One region of the Tistrella sp. genome, then DNA from elsewhere that is predicted to be linked to it. Evidence: riboswitches for the same ligand, from Rfam matches in the RefSeq annotation. Region 1 holds a riboswitch; each other region holds the start of a gene.
The links. Region 1 has a riboswitch for S-adenosylmethionine ahead of metK (methionine adenosyltransferase). Riboswitches for the same ligand answer to the same signal wherever they lie in the genome.

Region 1 (4,207 bases):
CCCAGCACCCGGACATTGCGCAGCCCCCGGCGCTCCAGCTCCACCAGAAAGGCCGACATGCCGCCGATATAGGGCTCGCAGCCGATGAAGCCGGTATCCGGTTCGGCCTCGGCCCGGGCAATCAGATGCTCGCCGCCACCGAATCCGATCTCGACCACGATTTCGCGCATCGGCCGGCCGAACAGCCCGGCGGGCTCCAGCCGCGTCCCGGGTTCCGGCAGGGCGATTGCCAGTTCGGGCAGGGTCTCTTCCATCGCCCGGCTGCGCCCGGCCTTGAGCGGACGCCCCACCCGGCGGCCGAAATGGCGGCGGCCCATGCTTTCACCGGCGGCATCCGCCAGGGTATCGGTCCCGGGGGTCCGGGTATCGTCGGCGCTGGTCATCGTCGGCACGGGTCCGGCTTGCGGCTGAAGATCGGGTCGGAAACGCAACGGGGCGGCGGCCGTTCCCGGCCGCCGCCCCGCTGATCGCACGAATGGGGATCAGAGCACAAGCTGCTTGATCGTCTCCGCCAGATCGGTCTTCTCCCACGAGAAGCCGCCATCGGCCTCGGGGTCGCGGCCGAAATGGCCGTAGGCCGCAGTGCGGCCGAAGATCGGCCGGTTCAGCTTCAGATGCTCGCGGATGCCACGCGGCGTCAGGTTCATCGCCTCGCGGAGCGCATTCTCGAGCTTCGCCTCGTCGACCTGGCCGGTGCCGTAGGTGTCGACATAGACGGACAGCGGATGCGACACGCCGATCGCATAGGCGAGCTGGATGGTGCAGCGATCGGCAAGGCCGGCCGCCACCACGTTCTTCGCCAGATAGCGTGCGGCATAGGCGGCCGAGCGGTCGACCTTGGTGGGGTCCTTGCCCGAGAACGCACCGCCACCATGGGGAGCGGCACCGCCATAGGTGTCGACGATGATCTTGCGGCCGGTGAGGCCGGCATCGCCATCCGGGCCGCCGATCACGAAATTGCCGGTCGGGTTGATGTAGAGCCCGGCGTCGTCGCACATCCAGCCGGCCGGCAGCGAGGCTTCGATGACCGGCAGGACGGCCGCGCGGACCTCTTCCTGCGACGCCGAGGCCAGATGCTGGGTCGACAGCACGATCGAGGTCGCGCGCACCGGCTTGCCGTCGACGTATTCCAGCGTCACCTGGCTCTTGGCATCGGGGCCGAGCACCGAGATGTCGCCCGAACGGCGGGCCGTGCGCAGGTTGCGCAGGATGGTGTGGGCATAGTGGATCGGCGCCGGCATCAGCGCGTCGGTCTCACGGCAGGCATAGCCGAACATGATGCCCTGGTCGCCGGCACCTTCATCCTTGTTGCCGGCGGCATCCACGCCCATGGCAATGTCGGCCGACTGCTCGTGCAGCAGCACCTCGACCTTCGCCGTGTTCCAGTGGAAGCCGTCCTGCTCATAGCCGATGTCGCGAATCACCTCGCGAGCGACACGTTCGATCGTGTCGGGCGCGGTGTCGCCATGCGAGCGGATTTCGCCCGCGATCACCACGCGATTGGTGGTGGCAAGCGTCTCGCAGGCGACGCGGGAATAGGGATCTGCGGCGAGCAGATGATCCAGCACCGCATCCGAAATCCGGTCACAGATCTTGTCCGGATGTCCTTCGGAAACCGATTCGCTGGTAAAAAGATAGTTGCTGCGGGCCATGGCGCGTGTTCAACCCCTCAAGAACCGACGACGGACCACGAGATCGGAATCCGTGGTCCGGGCACCATCGCGGGTGGCGAACCGCGCTGGCACCACTGATGGACTCCGTGCGTCTGGGTTCTCGGCAGATAACGCGACAGCGCACCACCAAGCCCACTTAGCGCACTGTTTAACGTGGCGGCAAGCGGCACAAATCCGACCACGGACGATGTAGCGACATCCACGTCTACGCCGGGTGCGCTATCTACACCCTACATATTCACGCAGAAGTTTCAACTTCGTCGTCAGATGAAACTTTCACGGTACGACATCGGAATCAAGAGTGCTTTTTTGAGAGGCAGTCGCGAGGCCGTCGCTGATGGTCCTTGCAAGTTCAACCAGCCGCGCACGCGCACGCGGGTCCTGAATGCGGGAGAAGTTGAAGGCCAGGGTCTGCGCCTCGGGCCCGTCCATGACGAGCCAGTCGAACCCGTCGTCGATCCCGTCCGCGCTCTCTTCGGCCGTCACCGTTCCGACGTCCTCGTAAAAGAACGACACCGGAACATTGAGCGCATGCGCAATGAGGAACAGCCGTCCCGCGCCGATGCGGTTCGCCCCACGTTCATATTTCTGAATTTGCTGGAACGTCAGACCGACCCGCTGTCCCAGCTTTTCCTGACTAAGCCCCATCAGCTGGCGGCGAAGCCGCACCCGGCCACCGACATGGGCATCAATTGGGTTCAGTCGCGTCGCCATCCGTCACATCCCTCCTCGCTCACGGCTGCCTTCAATTCCGGCCCGTTTGTCAGGCGGATAGATGACATCACGCCATGGCATGGGTCAACCCCGGCGCGCGCATTGCAATGGCCGAAACGCGCATTCCGGGTTGCATTGCAAGCCCTACTCGCCTTTGATGACATGTGGCCAACGCCTCGATTGCCGGCTTCGACGCCACGGCGTCGACAGGTAGCCGAACAACCGGTCTGCGATCCGATGCCCCCCGGTCAGGCTCGCCACACGCGAAAGCGGCCGTTTTTCAACCCCGGGCCATCACACCCTGCCATCAGTTTCTCCTCTGCCGGATACGCCGTCCCAGGCCGCCCGGCAGGAAGGCGAGCGCCAGAACGATCAGGCCCGCCAACGCGGCCGAGGCATCGCCGAGGCGGGCATAAAGCGTGGGGGGCAGAGCTGCGGGCAGCGGCCCGTCCAGCACGCCCCGGCGGTCCAGCTCCAGCAGGGCGATGATCCGCCCAAGCGGATCGACGATCGCCGAAATGCCGTTATTCGCCGCACGGACCAGCGGCAGCCCTTCCTCGATGCTCCGCAGCCGGGCGGACGCGAAATGCTGATGGGGCCCCGCCGTCAGGCCGAACCATCCGTCATTGGTGACGTTCAGCAAAAAGCCCGGCCGGACCATGGGCGCCGCCCCCGCCGTCACCTCCCCCGGAAAGATCGCCTCATAGCAGATCAGCGGGCTGGCCGGCGGCAGCCCGGGCAGCGCCAGCGTCGCCGGGCCGGGGCCGGGCGTGAAATCGATGCTGCCGGCGGTAAGCTTCGGGAAGGGGTTGAATTCGCGCAGCGGCACATATTCGCCGAAGGGTACCAGATGTGCCTTGTCGTAGACGCCCACGATCCGCGCCCGATCATCGATCGCCATCACCGAGTTGAACACCCGCGGCTGCGGTTCCGTTCCCGCCGGCGCGCCGGCCGGCGGTGGCGTCCATTCCACACGGGGGGCGCCCGTGATCAAAAGACCGCCCGGCGGCACGGCCCGGGCCAGCACCTCGCGAACCTCGGCTTCCTGCTGCGGATAGTAGCCGACGGCCGTCTCGGGCCAGATCACGTCGGTGATGGTGTCGAAGCCCGGCCCCCGGGTCAGATCCAGATGCGTGCGCAGATGCTGCGCCTTCATCCCGCCGCGCCATTTTTCCTTCTGGTCGATCGCGGCCTGGACAAGGCGGAGTTTCACCCCCGGCACCATGACCGTCGGATGGGCCTCGAGACGCAGGGCGCCCCACAGGCCGACGCCCGCCAGCACCACAAGAATCAGCCCCCCGGTCATCGCCGCCGGCCGGCGGTCCCCCGGCTCCCGCACCAGCAGCAGCGCCGGGGCTGCAAAGACGGCGACGGCAAGCAGGCCCATGCCATAGGTGCCGACGATCGCGGCCCCCTGCGCCAGGGCGGGCACGGCCAGAACCGAGGCACCGGCCAGATTCCAGGGAAATCCCGTCAGCAGATGGCCGCGCAGCCACTCGGCCGCCACCCATGCCACCGCCAGAAACAATACCCGCCCGGCGCCCTTCGGCGCCGCGCGGGCCTGCGCCATGCCGGCCAGCCCCGTAAAGATTGCAAGTCCGGCCGACAGCCCCAGAACCGAGGGCACGGCCAGCGCGCCGAAGGCCGCCGCGTCGACGAAGAAGGCGACGCCGATCCAGTACAGCCCGGCCGCGAACTGGCCGAGCCCGAAAGCCCAGCCTGTCCAGAACCCCGGCCAGAGCCGGCCGCGGACGCCATCGAGCAGCAGCAGAAGCAGGGGGAAGGCAACGAAGCCCAGGGGCCAGGCGTCGGCCGGCGGC
Region 2 (4,207 bases), on a different contig from region 1:
CGCGGCTCTCCCCTTGTGCCCTGTCGCGGTTGATGCCCTCTCGCGGGGTCGATGCCCGCGATCCGTCAAGGTTAGGAGGGGGGGCGACAGCCGTCAACATCAAGGGTTGTTCAATTGAAAACGAATGCGCGCAGAGAGATTTATGCCCCAGACAAACCGGCGCTGGTCGCCAGTCTTCCGCGCGGCCCTGCCGGCCGATGCAAATACCGCAAAAGGAAAACGCCCGGCCCATCCAGAGATGAACCAGGCGCTTTCAAAATCCGAGCGAGTGGCGGGAGTGACGGGACTTGAACCCGCGGCCTCCGGCGTGACAGGCCGGCGCTCTAACCAACTGAGCTACACCCCCGTAGCCTCTCGCGTGCCCCACCGTGTCTCAGTGGGTGCGCGGTTTATAGCCAGTCGGCGTGCGCTTGAAAAGCCCTTTTTTTCGACCTTGTGACGATTGCGCGTCGCCGCCACATGTTGAACCAAGAGGGCCGGTATCGGCGCCGGTCCGAGCACCAAAGTCGAGGACATCACCCATGCCCTTCCAAACCGAGGTCCGCCCGCCGAGTTCGACGATCATGCTCACCGCGCTCCGGATGCTGGCCATGCAGCCGGCCGACAAGCACCGGGTGGGGGAGCGTCTGCTGCAGGATCTGGCGCGCATCGCGCCCAAGGCGGCAGAACTGTGCGATCCGGCGGCGCGGGCCGAATTCGACCGCCGCGTGGTCATCGATCTCCGGCGCCTGCTGGTCTCCGGGTTGATCCGGCGGGGCGGCGATGGCCTGCTCGGCATCACCGATCGCGGGCGCGAGGCGCTGAAGGAGAACCCGGAAGGGCTCGACGACACCGTATTGATGCGCTACCCGGAATTTCGTGCCCATCTGGCCCGGCGCTGCGGCCTGGTGATCGACCCGGCCGCGGGGCTGGACGGCGCGATCGAGCCGCCGGTCGAGGGCGGCGACGCGCCGATGCGCAAGGCGCCGGTGGTCCGCGAGCTGCAGGAAGGCTTCATCGCCTTCCTGGACGGCCAGACCGCGACCGACAACCCCTATGAAACCGACACCCAGGCCTTCATCACCTGGGAAGAGGGCTATTGGGAGGCGGCAGGCATCGCCCGCAACGAGATGGCTTGAGCACCACACCATAGCCCTACATGCAAACGGGCCGCCCGGGGATGTCCCCGGGCGGCCCGTTCTTCGAGATCTGGGGACGGATCACCAGGCGACGACGAGCGCGCCCTTGTACTGCTCGTTGATCCAATCCTTGATCTTCTGGTCGTGATAGGCCTCGACCAGGGTCTTGGCCCAGGCGGCGTCGGCATCGACCTTGCGGACGGCGATCACGTTGGCATAAGGCGACTCGGCCGCCTCGCGCGCGATCGGGTCCTTCACCGGATCGAGCCCCGCCTCGACGGCGTAGTTGGTGTTCACGGCCGAGGCTGCGGTGTCGTCCAGCGAGCGCGGCAGCTGGGCGGCGTCGAGTTCGATGATCCGCAGGTTCTTGGGGTTCTCTGCGATGTCGAGCGGCGTGGCCTTGAGACCCGCCCCCTCGCGGAGCTTCAGCACGCCCTGGGCCTGCAGCAGCAGCAGGGCGCGGCCGCCATTGGTCGGGTCGTTCGGGATGGCGACCGAATCGCCGTCCTTCAGTTCGGCCAGGCTCTTGATCTTCTTCGAATAGATGCCGAGCGGGAAGACCACGGTCTTGGCGATCGACACCAGACCATAGCCGCGATCGGCATTCTGGTTGTCGAGATAGGGCTGGTGCTGGAACGAGTTCGCCTGGATATCGCCCGCGGCGAGCGCCTGGTTCGGCACGACATAGTCGCTGAACTCGATGATGTCGATATCGAGGCCCTTCGCGGCGGCGATCGGCTTCACCTGCTCCAGGATCTGGGCATGGGGGCCGGGGGTCACGCCGATCTTGATCTCTTCGGCCTGCGCCGCACCGGCGGCGACGAGCCCGAGGATGGCGGCCGCGCCGCCCAATGTCTTCAGAATCCGCATCTGGACTGGTGTCCCTGCATCTTGTCCGTCGGATCGGGGCCACGGGGGCGGCTGCAACCCTGATCCCGTCCGGCCGCCTCACCCTTGCGGGAGACCTGCCGGACCAAACACGAAAAAACCCGCGTGACAGCGTCGCGCGGGTTTCCGACCCCTCCGCTTTAGCTGCATTTGTAACGCGCCCGCAAGCTGTGGCTCAAATCGGCGCGACAGGGGCACCCTAAAACACCGCCACGCTTACGTCAATTGCCGATCGACAACACGGCAGCCATGTGGAAACCGCAGGCAATCCTGCCCGATTGCGAAACGGCAGCGGGCGCATGGCTTTCACCATGCGCCCGCCGCAGGCATTCCGCAGGGACCGGCCGATCAGGCCGACGTCGCCGCCGCCAGCGCCTGTTCGATGTCGGCGATGATGTCGTCGACATGCTCGATGCCGATCGAGAGGCGGACATAGCCCGGGGTCACGCCCGAGGCCTTCTGCTCCTCTTCCGACAGCTGGCTGTGGGTGGTGGTGGCCGGGTGGATGGCCAGGCTGCGCGCATCGCCGATATTGGCGACATGGTAGAGCAGCTTCAGCGCCTCGATGAAGGCGCGGCCGGCCTCGGCGCCGCCCTTGATCTCGAAGCCGATCAGCGCGCCATAGCCGCCCTTCAGATACTTATCGGCGCGGGCGCGCGCCTCACCCTCGGCCAGACTCGGATGGGTGACGGTCAGCACCGCCGGGTGCTCCGACAGGAACTTGGCGACCAGGGTCGCGTTCTTGTTGTGCTCGCGCATGCGCAGCGGCAGCGTCTCCAGGCCCTGAATGGTCTGGAAGGCGTTGAAGGGCGAGGCGGCGCAACCCAGGTCGCGCAGCAGGGTGACGCGGGCCTTGATGATATAGGCGATGGGGCCGAGCGGCTTCACCGCCTGGGTCCAGACCGCGCCGTGATAGCTGGCATCGGGGGTGTTCAGCAGCGGCTGACGCTCGGGGAAGGCCTCCCAGTCGAAGGTGCCGCCATCGATGATGATGCCGCCGATCGAGGTGCCGTGGCCGCCGATATACTTGGTGGTGGAATAGACCACCACGGCCGCGCCATGTTCAAGCGGCCGGGCGATGATCGGGGCGGCGGTGTTGTCGATGATCAGCGGGATGCCGAAGGACTTGCCGATCTCTGCGACCTCGGCGATCGGGAACACCCGAAGCTTGGGGTTGGGCAGGGTCTCGCCGTAATAGGCGCGGGTCCGGTCGTCGGTGGCGCGGCGGAAATTCTCAGGGTCGGACGGGTCGACGAAGCGGACCTCGATGCCCTGCTGGCGCAGCGTGTTGGCAAACAGGTTCCAGGTGCCGCCGTAAAGATCTGTCGACGAGACGACATTGTCGCCTGCCTGGGCGAGGTTCTGGATCGCCAGCGCCGAGGCCGCCTGACCGGACGAGACGGCGAGCGCCGCCACACCGCCCTCGAGGGCGGCCAGGCGCTGCTCCAGCACGTCGGTGGTCGGGTTCATGATCCGGGTATAGATGTTGCCCAGCTCCGACAGCGCAAACAGGTTGGCGGCCTTCGCGGTGCTTTCGAACTGATAGGAGGTCGTCTGATAGATCGGCACCGCCACCGCGCCGGTGGTGGGGTCCGCACGATAGCCCGCATGCAGAACGGCCGTCTCGGGGTGACGGTACTGGGTCATCTGGTCTCGCTCCCTGGATGGTGCCGGGCCCGGATCATGTCTTGAAGGGGGCAGTGCCGGCCCGTTGCGGCACTGTATATAAACGACACGCATTGTGGAACCGGCTTCAAACACAAAAAATCTTTGTCAATTTGGCAGAAAAAAAGCTCCCGGCGATGATGACCGCCGGGAGCAGAAGGGGCCGGGAGGCCCTGCGGGACAGGGAAGACGATGCTTCGCGGCCTGCGGCAGCTCAGCCGGGCAGGCCGGTGCCGCTGTCGGCCACTTCGCGATAGAGGGCGACCAGCGCGCCATGATCGTTGAAGCGGTCGGGGGTCGGATCGGCCGCCAGCCGGTCGCAGACCGCATCGATCTTGTCGATGTCGATCACCACCCCGGCCTCGGCGAGACGGCGGGTGATGGCGTTGCGCGGTGTGCCGCCGACCATGACCGCATTGGGGCGGAGCGCCGCCACCGGCCGCACCGGCCAGGCCTCGGCCGTGCGCGCCCAACCGAGATGGGTGGGGGCGGTGACGGTGCGGGCCTCGGTGCCGAGCAGCGGCTTGGTCGGCATC
Region 3 (4,207 bases), on a different contig from region 1:
CGCCCTTTGCCTCCCGCCTTGCCGCCGGGCTGGGGCTGCTGGTGCTGGTGATGGCGGTGCTGGCCGTGGTGACGCTGGTCTTCTGGGCCGGGGCTGCGGTCTGGCGCTTCCCCGACCCGCTGCCCGCCGGCTGGTCGACGGCACGGCTGACGGGCATGGCAGCCGGTCTGGCCCCTGCGGCGGGGGCAAGCGCGCTCTATGCCCTGCTGCCGGTGATCATCGCGGTGCCGCTGGCCCTGCTGCTGCTGGAAGGCCGGGACAGCCGCCCCGCAGGTGATGCTGGCGACGCGCTGATCTATCTGCCGCTGCTGCTGCCGCCGGCGGCGTTTCTGGCCGGGTTGCAGGGCCCCGTGCTGCGGCTTGGCCTGGATGGTACCGGGCTTGCCCTGGTCTGGTGCCATCTGGCGACGGTGTTTCCCTATGTCTTTCTGGCGCTGCGCGAAAGCTATCGCCGGACCGATCCGCGGCCGCGCCGGCTGGCCCGCAGCCTGGGCCGCAGCGGCTTCGGCGCCTGGGCGGCGGTGATGCTGCCGCTGACCGCACGGCCGCTGGCGGTGGCGGCGGCGATCGGCTTTTCGGCCGGGGTGGCGCAGTATCTGCCGGCGGTGATGATCGGTGGCGGCCGGATCCCGCTGCTAGCGACCGAAGCGGTTGCGGCTGCGGCCGGGCTGGACCGTCGGGCGGCGGCGGCGGCAGCCCTGCTGCTGGCCCTGCTGCCGGCGGCGGGCTTTCTGCTGGCGAGCCTGATCCCCGAGCCGGCCGGTGGCCGGAGGCGCCGATGAGCCTGGAGCTTGAGGAGGTGGCGGTGGCGATCGGCGGCCGCCGGCTGGTGGGGCCGCTGAACCTCGGCGTGTCGCCCGGGGTGATCGGGGCGGTGCTGGGGCCGTCGGGCATCGGCAAATCGACCCTGCTGGCGGTGATCGCCGGCATCGCCGACCCGGTCGTGGCCATGAGCGGCCGCATCCTTCTGGACGGAAGGCCGATCGACGACCTGCCGCCCGAGCGGCGCCGGGTGGGGCTGATGATGCAGGACGACCTGCTGTTTCCGCATCTGACGGTGGCCGCCAATATCGGTTTCGGCCTGCCGGCCGGGCTGGATCGGGCGGCGCGGCGGGACCGGATCGCCGCGGCGCTGGCCGAGGCCGGGCTGGACGGGCTGGGCGGGCGACATCCGGCGACCCTGTCGGGCGGGCAGCGGGCGCGGGTGGCGCTGATGCGCATGCTGGCTGCGGATCCCCGGGCGGTGCTGATGGACGAACCCTTCGCCCGGCTGGACCGGCCGCTGGCCGCACGCCTGAGGGCGCTGGTCTTCGACCGCCTGCGGAGGCGTGGTGTGCCGGCGCTGATCGTGACCCATGATCCCGACGAGGCCGCCGAGGCGGGCGGGCCGATCCTGCATCTCCATCCGCCGGATGGGGAATTCTCCTGACATGATCGGTACTTGACCCCCCGTGGCGGGCGGGCGTATCGTGCCTGTCGCGTCGCCGGGGCAGGACCTGGCGGCGATCGTGGGGATTTGGGCCGGCCGGCTTGCGGACCACGTTAATCACGCCGCTAAAAGGTCGGGGGCCGCGCACCGAACCCTTCACGCGCAGACCCGGCCAGAGGCCGGGTTTTTTTGTGGGCCGAAGACCATGCGGGATACCGAAGACCGGACGGATGTCGACGCCGACTGTGGCGACGGATTGTGGAAGGCCACGGCTGCAGCGGCCGGAACGGAAGCCGCGGCAGAGCGCGGGCTTGCGACACGCGGGCTTGCGACACTGGCGGTACGCGCCGGGCTGGACCGCAGCCCCCATGGCGAGACCGCCGAGGCGCTGTTCCTGAATTCGGGCTATGTCTATGACGACGCCGCCCGCGCTGAGGCGCGGTTCCGCGGCGAAGAGCCGGGCTTCGTCTACAGCCGCTACGGCAACCCGACGGTGCGGACCTTCGAGGCCCGCCTGGCGGCGCTGGAAGGTGCCGAGGCCTGCCGGGCGACCGCGTCGGGCATGTCGGCGGTGTGGAATGTGCTGATCTGCCAGCTTCGCGCCGGCGACCATGTCGTGGCGGCCGAGGCGCTGTTCGGATCCTGCCAGTACATCCTGGCCGAACTGCTGCCGCGCTTCGGCATCACCACCAGCTTCGTGCGCGGTGCCGATCTCGACGCCTGGGCGGCGGCGGTGCGCCCCGAGACCAAGCTGTTCTTCCTGGAGACGCCGTCCAATCCGCAGCTGGAGCTGATCGACCTGGCGGCGGTGGCCGAGATCGCCCATGCCCATGGCGCGACGCTGGTGGTCGACAACGTCTTCGCGACCCCGATCCTGCAGAAGCCGATGGCGCTGGGCGCCGATGTGGTGGTCTATTCCGCCACCAAGCATATCGACGGCCAGGGCCGGGTGCTGGGCGGGGCGATCCTGGCCAGCGAGGCGTTCTGCGACGGGGCGCTGCGCGACTTCCTGCGCCATACCGGCCCGACCCTCAGCGCCTTCAACGCCTGGGTGCTGCTGAAGGGGCTGGAGACGCTGCCGCTCAGGGTGCGGGAACAGACCCGCAGCGCCACCACCCTCGCCCGCCGTTTCGAGGGCCATCCCGCCCTCAACCGGCTGGTCTATCCGGGGCTCGCCTCCCATCCCGGCCATGATCTGGCCCGGCGGCAGATGGCGGGCGGCGGCACGTTGCTGGCCTTCGATTTCAAGGGCGGCAAGGAAGCGGCCTTCCGCTTCCTGAACCGGCTGGAGATTGCCGACATCTCGAACAATCTGGGCGACGCAAAGACGCTGGCGACCCATCCCGCCACCACCACCCATCAGCGGCTGCCGGCCGAGGTGCGGGCGGCGGTGGGCATCGGCGACGGCCTGGTCCGGGTGTCGATCGGGCTTGAGGATGTCGAGGATCTGGCGGCCGATCTGGCGGCGGCACTCGACGCCGCCTGAGGCCATTGCTGCCCCTGAAACGGGTGTCGGGACACCCCGTCCCGACATCCTGGGGGCATCACCGCTTGCGCTCCGCCCTGGAAATCGGTTGCATGGGTCGCGATATTCCCTGTCCGGGCCCCTTCCGGGCCCGTCGATCCACGTTGCAGCAGGTAGGACCCATGGCGGCGGACCACGAATACAGCGCGACCACCCGCTCGATCATGGTGGCGGTGCGCCCGTTCTACGTCGACGACCAGTCCTCGCCCGAGGACGGGCAGTTCGTCTTCGCCTATCGCATCCGGATCGAGAACCACGGCGACGAGACGGTGCAGCTGCGTGCCCGCCATTGGCGGATCATCGACGGCCTGGGCCGGCTGCAGGAGGTTCGCGGTGCGGGTGTGGTCGGCGAACAGCCGGTGCTGGCGCCGGGCGAGAGCTTCGAATACACCAGCGGGGCGCCGCTCACCACGCCTTCGGGCATCATGGGCGGCAGCTACCAGATGGAGAGCGCCGGCGGCGAGACCTTCGAGGTCCAGATCCCGACCTTTTCGCTCGACAGCCCCCATGCGGCGCACACGATCAACTGATTCTGATCCCGGTTCTGCCGTGGCCCGCGCTTGCAGGTGCCTGCGCTGCGACCTATAGTCAGAGTTACGTCGAACACATCATCAGCAATCAATGGTTGATATGTGCTTCGGATCGTGGGCAGGATGATCCGCCGTATCGCGGCTCGCCGGCCCACACCATCGCGGCTCCGTCGCGATACGCTCTCCACCCCGGTGATCCATCGGTTGCGGGCTTGCGTAAACGAAACGGAATCCGCACACGGCCGGAAGCCCGATGCGCCGTCCCCCGCCGTTCGCGTGGGCCCGCTGCGCACCTGCCGGCCGCACCCTGGGAGTTGCACGTCAGATGACACGTGAAAACGTCGTGGCCGTGAAAATGGGAGGCCCGGCAGAGGTCGGCGCATCCGAGGCGCCGAAGGCCGCTGCCCCCGAAGGCCGCCCCAGCCGCGCCGAGGCGGAAGCCGCCGTGCGGACCCTGATCCGTTGGGCGGGCGACGACCCGGACCGCGAGGGCCTGCTGTCCACGCCCGACCGCGTGGTGCGGTCTTACGAGGAATTCTTCGCGGGCTATGTTCAGGATCCGGTCGAGATCCTGCAGCGGACCTTCGAAGAGACCGACGGCTATGACGAGGTCGTCGCCCTGCGTGGCATCCGGATCGAGAGCTATTGCGAGCATCACATGGTGCCGATCATCGGCGTCGCCCATGTGGCCTATCTGCCGCGCAGCCGCGTGGTGGGCATTTC
Region 4 (4,207 bases), on a different contig from region 1:
GGCCAAGGACGGCCGCATGCTGAAGGCACTGGGCGGCCGGCTGGCCGAACTGGCGCGCGAGGCGAAGGCGGTGGGCATCGGGCTCACCATCGATGCCGAAGAGGCCGACCGGCTCGACATCTCGCTCGACCTGCTGGAAGGTGCCGCGGCCGACCCGGCGCTTGCCGGCTGGAACGGTCTGGGGCTGGCGGTCCAGGCCTATCAGAAGCGCGCCCATGCGGTGATCGATCATGTGGTGGAGCTGGCCGGGCGCACCGGCCGCATCATCCCCACCCGTCTGGTCAAGGGCGCCTATTGGGACACCGAGATCAAGCGGGCGCAGGAACGCGGTCTCAGTTCCTTCCCGGTCTTCACCCGCAAGGAGGCGACCGACGTCTCCTATCTCGCCTGCGCCCGCCGCATGCTGGCGGCGCGCGACCGGCTCTATCCGATGTTCGCCACGCATAACGCCCATACCGTGGCGGCGATCGACGTGATGGCCGGCAATGACCGCCGCTTCGAATATCAGCGCCTGCACGGTATGGGCGAGCCGCTTTACGAGGCGGCGCTGGGCGATGCGCCGTCGAAGGGCGGCGTCAGCTGCCGGATCTATGCGCCGGTCGGCGCACATGAGGATCTTCTGCCCTATCTGGTCCGGCGCCTGCTCGAGAACGGGGCCAATACCTCGTTCGTGCATCGCCTGGCCGATGAGAGCGTCGCCATCGGCGATCTGGTCGCCGACCCGGTGGCGAAGCTTGCCGGCCGGGCCTCGCGGCCCAACCCGTCGATCCCGCTGCCGGGTGCGATCTATGCCCCCGAACGGCCGAACAGCCAGGGGCTGGATCTGGCCGATCCGCTGGTGGTGATGGAGCTGGACGCCGCCGTCGCCGCTGCCGCCGCCATGCCCGCCGAGGCCTCGGCGATCGTCGAGGGCCGGGATCGCGGCGGCGCCTTTGCGGAGATCCGCAGCCCCGCCGACCGCGCGGTGGTGGTGGGGCGCGTGGCCGAGGCCGACGATGCCGCGGTCGAGGCGGCGATCACGGCCGCCCGCGCTGCCTGGGGCCGCTGGGATGCGCTGGGCGGGCCCGCCCGCGCCACCGTGCTGGAGGCGATCGCCGATCGCTACTGGGCCGACCGCCACCGCGCCTTCGCGATCCTGATCCGCGAGGCCGGCAAGACCTGGCCGGATGCCGTGGCCGAGATCCGCGAGGCGATCGATTTCCTGCGCTACTACGCCGCCCGGGCCCGCGCCGATTTCGCCGGCCCCGTCACCCTGCCCGGGCCGGTGGGCGAGAGCAACGAGATCCGGCACTCGGGCCGCGGTGTCTTCGCCTGTATCTCACCCTGGAACTTTCCGCTCGCGATCTTCACAGGCCAGGTGTCCGCAGCCCTTGCCGCCGGCAATGCGGTGCTGGCCAAGCCGGCCGAGCAGACCCCGCTGATCGCCGCCTGGGCGGTGCGCCACATGCTGGCGGCCGGCGTGCCGGCCGGCGCCATCGCGCTGCTGCCCGGCGACGGTGCCCGGGTCGGTGCGAAGCTGGTCGCCGACGAGCGGGTCGCCGGCATCGCTTTCACCGGCTCGACCGAGACCGCGAAGCTGATCAACCGCGGCCTTGCGGGGCGTGACGGGCCGATCGTGCCGCTGATCGCCGAGACCGGCGGGCTCAACGCCATGATCGTCGACAGTTCTGCGCTGCCCGAACAGGTGGTGGCGGATGTGCTGACCTCGGCCTTCGGCTCTGCCGGCCAGCGCTGTTCGGCGCTGCGCCTGCTGTGTGTGCAGAAGGATGTCGCCGACCGGATCGAGACCATGCTCGCCGGCGCCATGGCGGTGATGGAGGTGGGCGACCCGATGCGGCTCGCGACGGATGTCGGGCCGGTGATCGATGCCGAGGCGCTGGACGGGCTGAAGGCCCATCTGGCGGCGCTGAAGGCGGCCGGCCAGACGAAAATCGCCGAGGCACCGCTGCCGGCCAGGGCCGAAGCCGGCACCTTCCTCGCCCCGACCGCCTGGCGGATCGACAGCCCCGACCGCCTGACCCGCGAGGTCTTCGGGCCGGTGCTCCATATCTGGCGCTATGAGGCGCGGGATCTGGAGGCGGTGGTACAGCGGATCAATGCCTATGGCTATGGGCTGACCATGGGCGTGCACAGCCGCATCGACCGGACGGTGCGCCGGGTGGCGGAGCTGGCCCGGGTGGGCAATCTCTATGTCAATCGCAGCATGATCGGTGCTGTGGTCGGCACCCAGCCCTTCGGCGGCGAGGGGCTGTCGGGCACCGGCCCCAAGGCCGGCGGTCCGCGCTATCTGCATCGGTTTGCGGTCGAGCGCGTGCTGTCGGTCAATACCGCCGCCGCCGGCGGCGACACCCGGCTGATGACCACCATCGCCGACGGCGGCGACTGAGCGTTCCGGCCCGTCACCCGCTCTGCAAGGCTGCGCATGGCGGCCATTGCAGAGCGGGTGCGATGGCCTTATGATCCGCGCCACATCAAGAGTTGGGGCGACGCCCAACGCCAACCTGCCGCATCCGGGCAAGGTGGCACTCCCTCGTGATCCCTGCGATCGGGAAGATGTGGCCGAGCCGGCAATCAAACGGATCACGCCACCGCGTCCGCCCCTGACATGCCGAGTGGGGACGCGCCGATGCCGATCAAGATTCCTGACGATTTGCCCGCCCGCCGCACATTGGAAGCGGAAGGGGTGATGGTGATGGGTGAGACCGACGCGGTCCGCCAGGACATCCGCCCGCTGCGCATCGGCCTGCTCAACCTCATGCCCAACAAGATCCGGACCGAGACCCAGTTCGCCCGGCTGCTCGGCTCCACGCCGCTGCAGGTGGAGTTGACCCTGGTCAAGATCACCGACCATGTCTCGCGCCACACCGCCACCGACCATATGTCGGCCTTCTACCGGCCCTGGGCCGAGGTTGCGACCGAACGCTTCGACGGGTTCGTGATCACCGGTGCACCGGTCGAACGGCTGCGCTTCGAAGAGGTCACCTACTGGGACGAGCTGCGCCGGATCCTCGACTGGACCCAGACCAATGTTCATCGCAACCTGACGATCTGCTGGGGCGCGCAGGCGGCGGTGCATCACTTCCACGGCATGGCCAAATACGACCTGCCCGCCAAGGCCTTCGGGCTTTATGCCCACCGGGTGCTGGCGCCGGCCTCGCCCTGGCTGCGCGGCTTTCCGGACATCTTCACCACGCCGGTCTCGCGCTGGACCGAGGTGCGGGCCGAGGATGTGCCCGCTTCGAGCGGCATGACCGTGCTGGCCGAAAGCGATCAGACCGGTCTCTGTCTGCTCGACGACCCGGCCCACCGGGCACTCCACATGTTCAATCATCTGGAATACGACACGGTCTCGCTGGCGGAAGAATATCACCGGGACGTCGCGGCCGAGGTGCCTGTGACCCTGCCGGTCGGCTATTTCCCCGGCGACGATCCCGGTCGCCTGCCTCACAACCTCTGGCGTGGCCATGCCCATCTGCTGATCGGCAACTGGATCAACGAGATTTACCAGACCACCCCCTTCGATCTGGGGCGGATCGGGATCGAGGATCACGTGCCCTCCGGCCGGTGACGACGGTCAGGTCCGGGGAAGCTTCGTGATCTCGTCGCGCACTGCGGCCAGGATCTCGTCCGACAGCGCGCGGTCACTGGCCTCGGTGGCACGGGCAAGTGCCAGGCCGCCGACCAGGGCCGACATCACCAGGATTGCCCGGTTGCGGTCGCCCCCGGCCCCGGCCAGTGCCGGGAAGCGCGCCGCCAGGGTGTCGATGAAACGGTCGACCCCCTCGGCATAGCTCGTCTGCACGCCGGGCTCCTGCCGCGGCACGTCGGTCGCCAATGCCGCGATCGGGCAGCCGATGTCGCGACGGCTGCGATGGGTGTCGGACAGATAGGTCTCGACAAAGCGGCCGAGATCGCGGCCCGCCTGGTCGCGCCCCGCCTCCAGCCGCTCGATCGTGTCGCCGAAGGCCTTGCCGCAGGCTTCGGCGGCAAGTGCGTCCTTGGACGCGAAATGGCCGTAGAAGCCGCCATGGGTGAGCCCGGCGGCCTTCATGATCTCGGCCACGCCGACACCATCGAAGCCGCGCTCGCGAAACAGCCGGGCGGCCGCCTTCACGATGGCGGCCCGGTTGGCGGCCGCCTGTTCCCTGGTCACCTTCACCGCTTTGGCCCCCTCTCTTCCGCACGTCGATCGGACGCGCATGCATCG

Region 2: it holds a riboswitch for S-adenosylmethionine, as region 1 does, so the genes downstream of both, CMO28_RS16865 (MetQ/NlpA family ABC transporter substrate-binding protein) here and metK (methionine adenosyltransferase) in region 1, are expected to answer to the same signal.
Region 3: it holds a riboswitch for S-adenosylmethionine, as region 1 does, so the genes downstream of both, metZ (O-succinylhomoserine sulfhydrylase) here and metK (methionine adenosyltransferase) in region 1, are expected to answer to the same signal.
Region 4: it holds a riboswitch for S-adenosylmethionine, as region 1 does, so the genes downstream of both, CMO28_RS00210 (homoserine O-succinyltransferase) here and metK (methionine adenosyltransferase) in region 1, are expected to answer to the same signal.

What each region holds. Positions count from the first base shown of each region.
Region 1 is NZ_NYWI01000028.1:515-4,721, forward strand. Features, by position in the region: gene trmB (tRNA (guanosine(46)-N7)-methyltransferase TrmB) at 1-383, opposite strand, end outside; gene metK (methionine adenosyltransferase) at 483-1,652, opposite strand; SAM riboswitch at 1,789-1,865, opposite strand; gene CMO28_RS06780 (helix-turn-helix domain-containing protein) at 1,950-2,387, opposite strand; gene lnt (apolipoprotein N-acyltransferase) at 2,695-4,207, opposite strand, start outside.
Region 2 is NZ_NYWI01000051.1:56,099-60,305, forward strand. Features, by position in the region: tRNA gene CMO28_RS16850 (tRNA-Asp) at 270-346, opposite strand; gene CMO28_RS16855 (hypothetical protein) at 374-565, opposite strand; gene CMO28_RS16860 (hypothetical protein) at 564-1,118, shown strand; gene CMO28_RS16865 (MetQ/NlpA family ABC transporter substrate-binding protein) at 1,200-1,979, opposite strand; SAM riboswitch at 2,126-2,203, opposite strand; gene CMO28_RS16870 (O-acetylhomoserine aminocarboxypropyltransferase/cysteine synthase family protein) at 2,355-3,653, opposite strand; gene CMO28_RS16875 (LeuA family protein) at 3,886-4,207, opposite strand, start outside.
Region 3 is NZ_NYWI01000030.1:78,854-83,060, forward strand. Features, by position in the region: gene CMO28_RS09275 (hypothetical protein) at 1-782, shown strand, start outside; gene CMO28_RS09280 (ATP-binding cassette domain-containing protein) at 779-1,429, shown strand; SAM riboswitch at 1,499-1,578, shown strand; gene metZ (O-succinylhomoserine sulfhydrylase) at 1,635-2,915, shown strand; gene apaG (Co2+/Mg2+ efflux protein ApaG) at 3,077-3,484, shown strand; gene folE (GTP cyclohydrolase I FolE) at 3,840-4,207, shown strand, end outside.
Region 4 is NZ_NYWI01000003.1:2,790-6,996, forward strand. Features, by position in the region: gene putA (bifunctional proline dehydrogenase/L-glutamate gamma-semialdehyde dehydrogenase PutA) at 1-2,386, shown strand, start outside; SAM-I-IV-variant riboswitch at 2,464-2,585, shown strand; gene CMO28_RS00210 (homoserine O-succinyltransferase) at 2,627-3,568, shown strand; gene CMO28_RS00215 (TetR/AcrR family transcriptional regulator) at 3,575-4,159, opposite strand.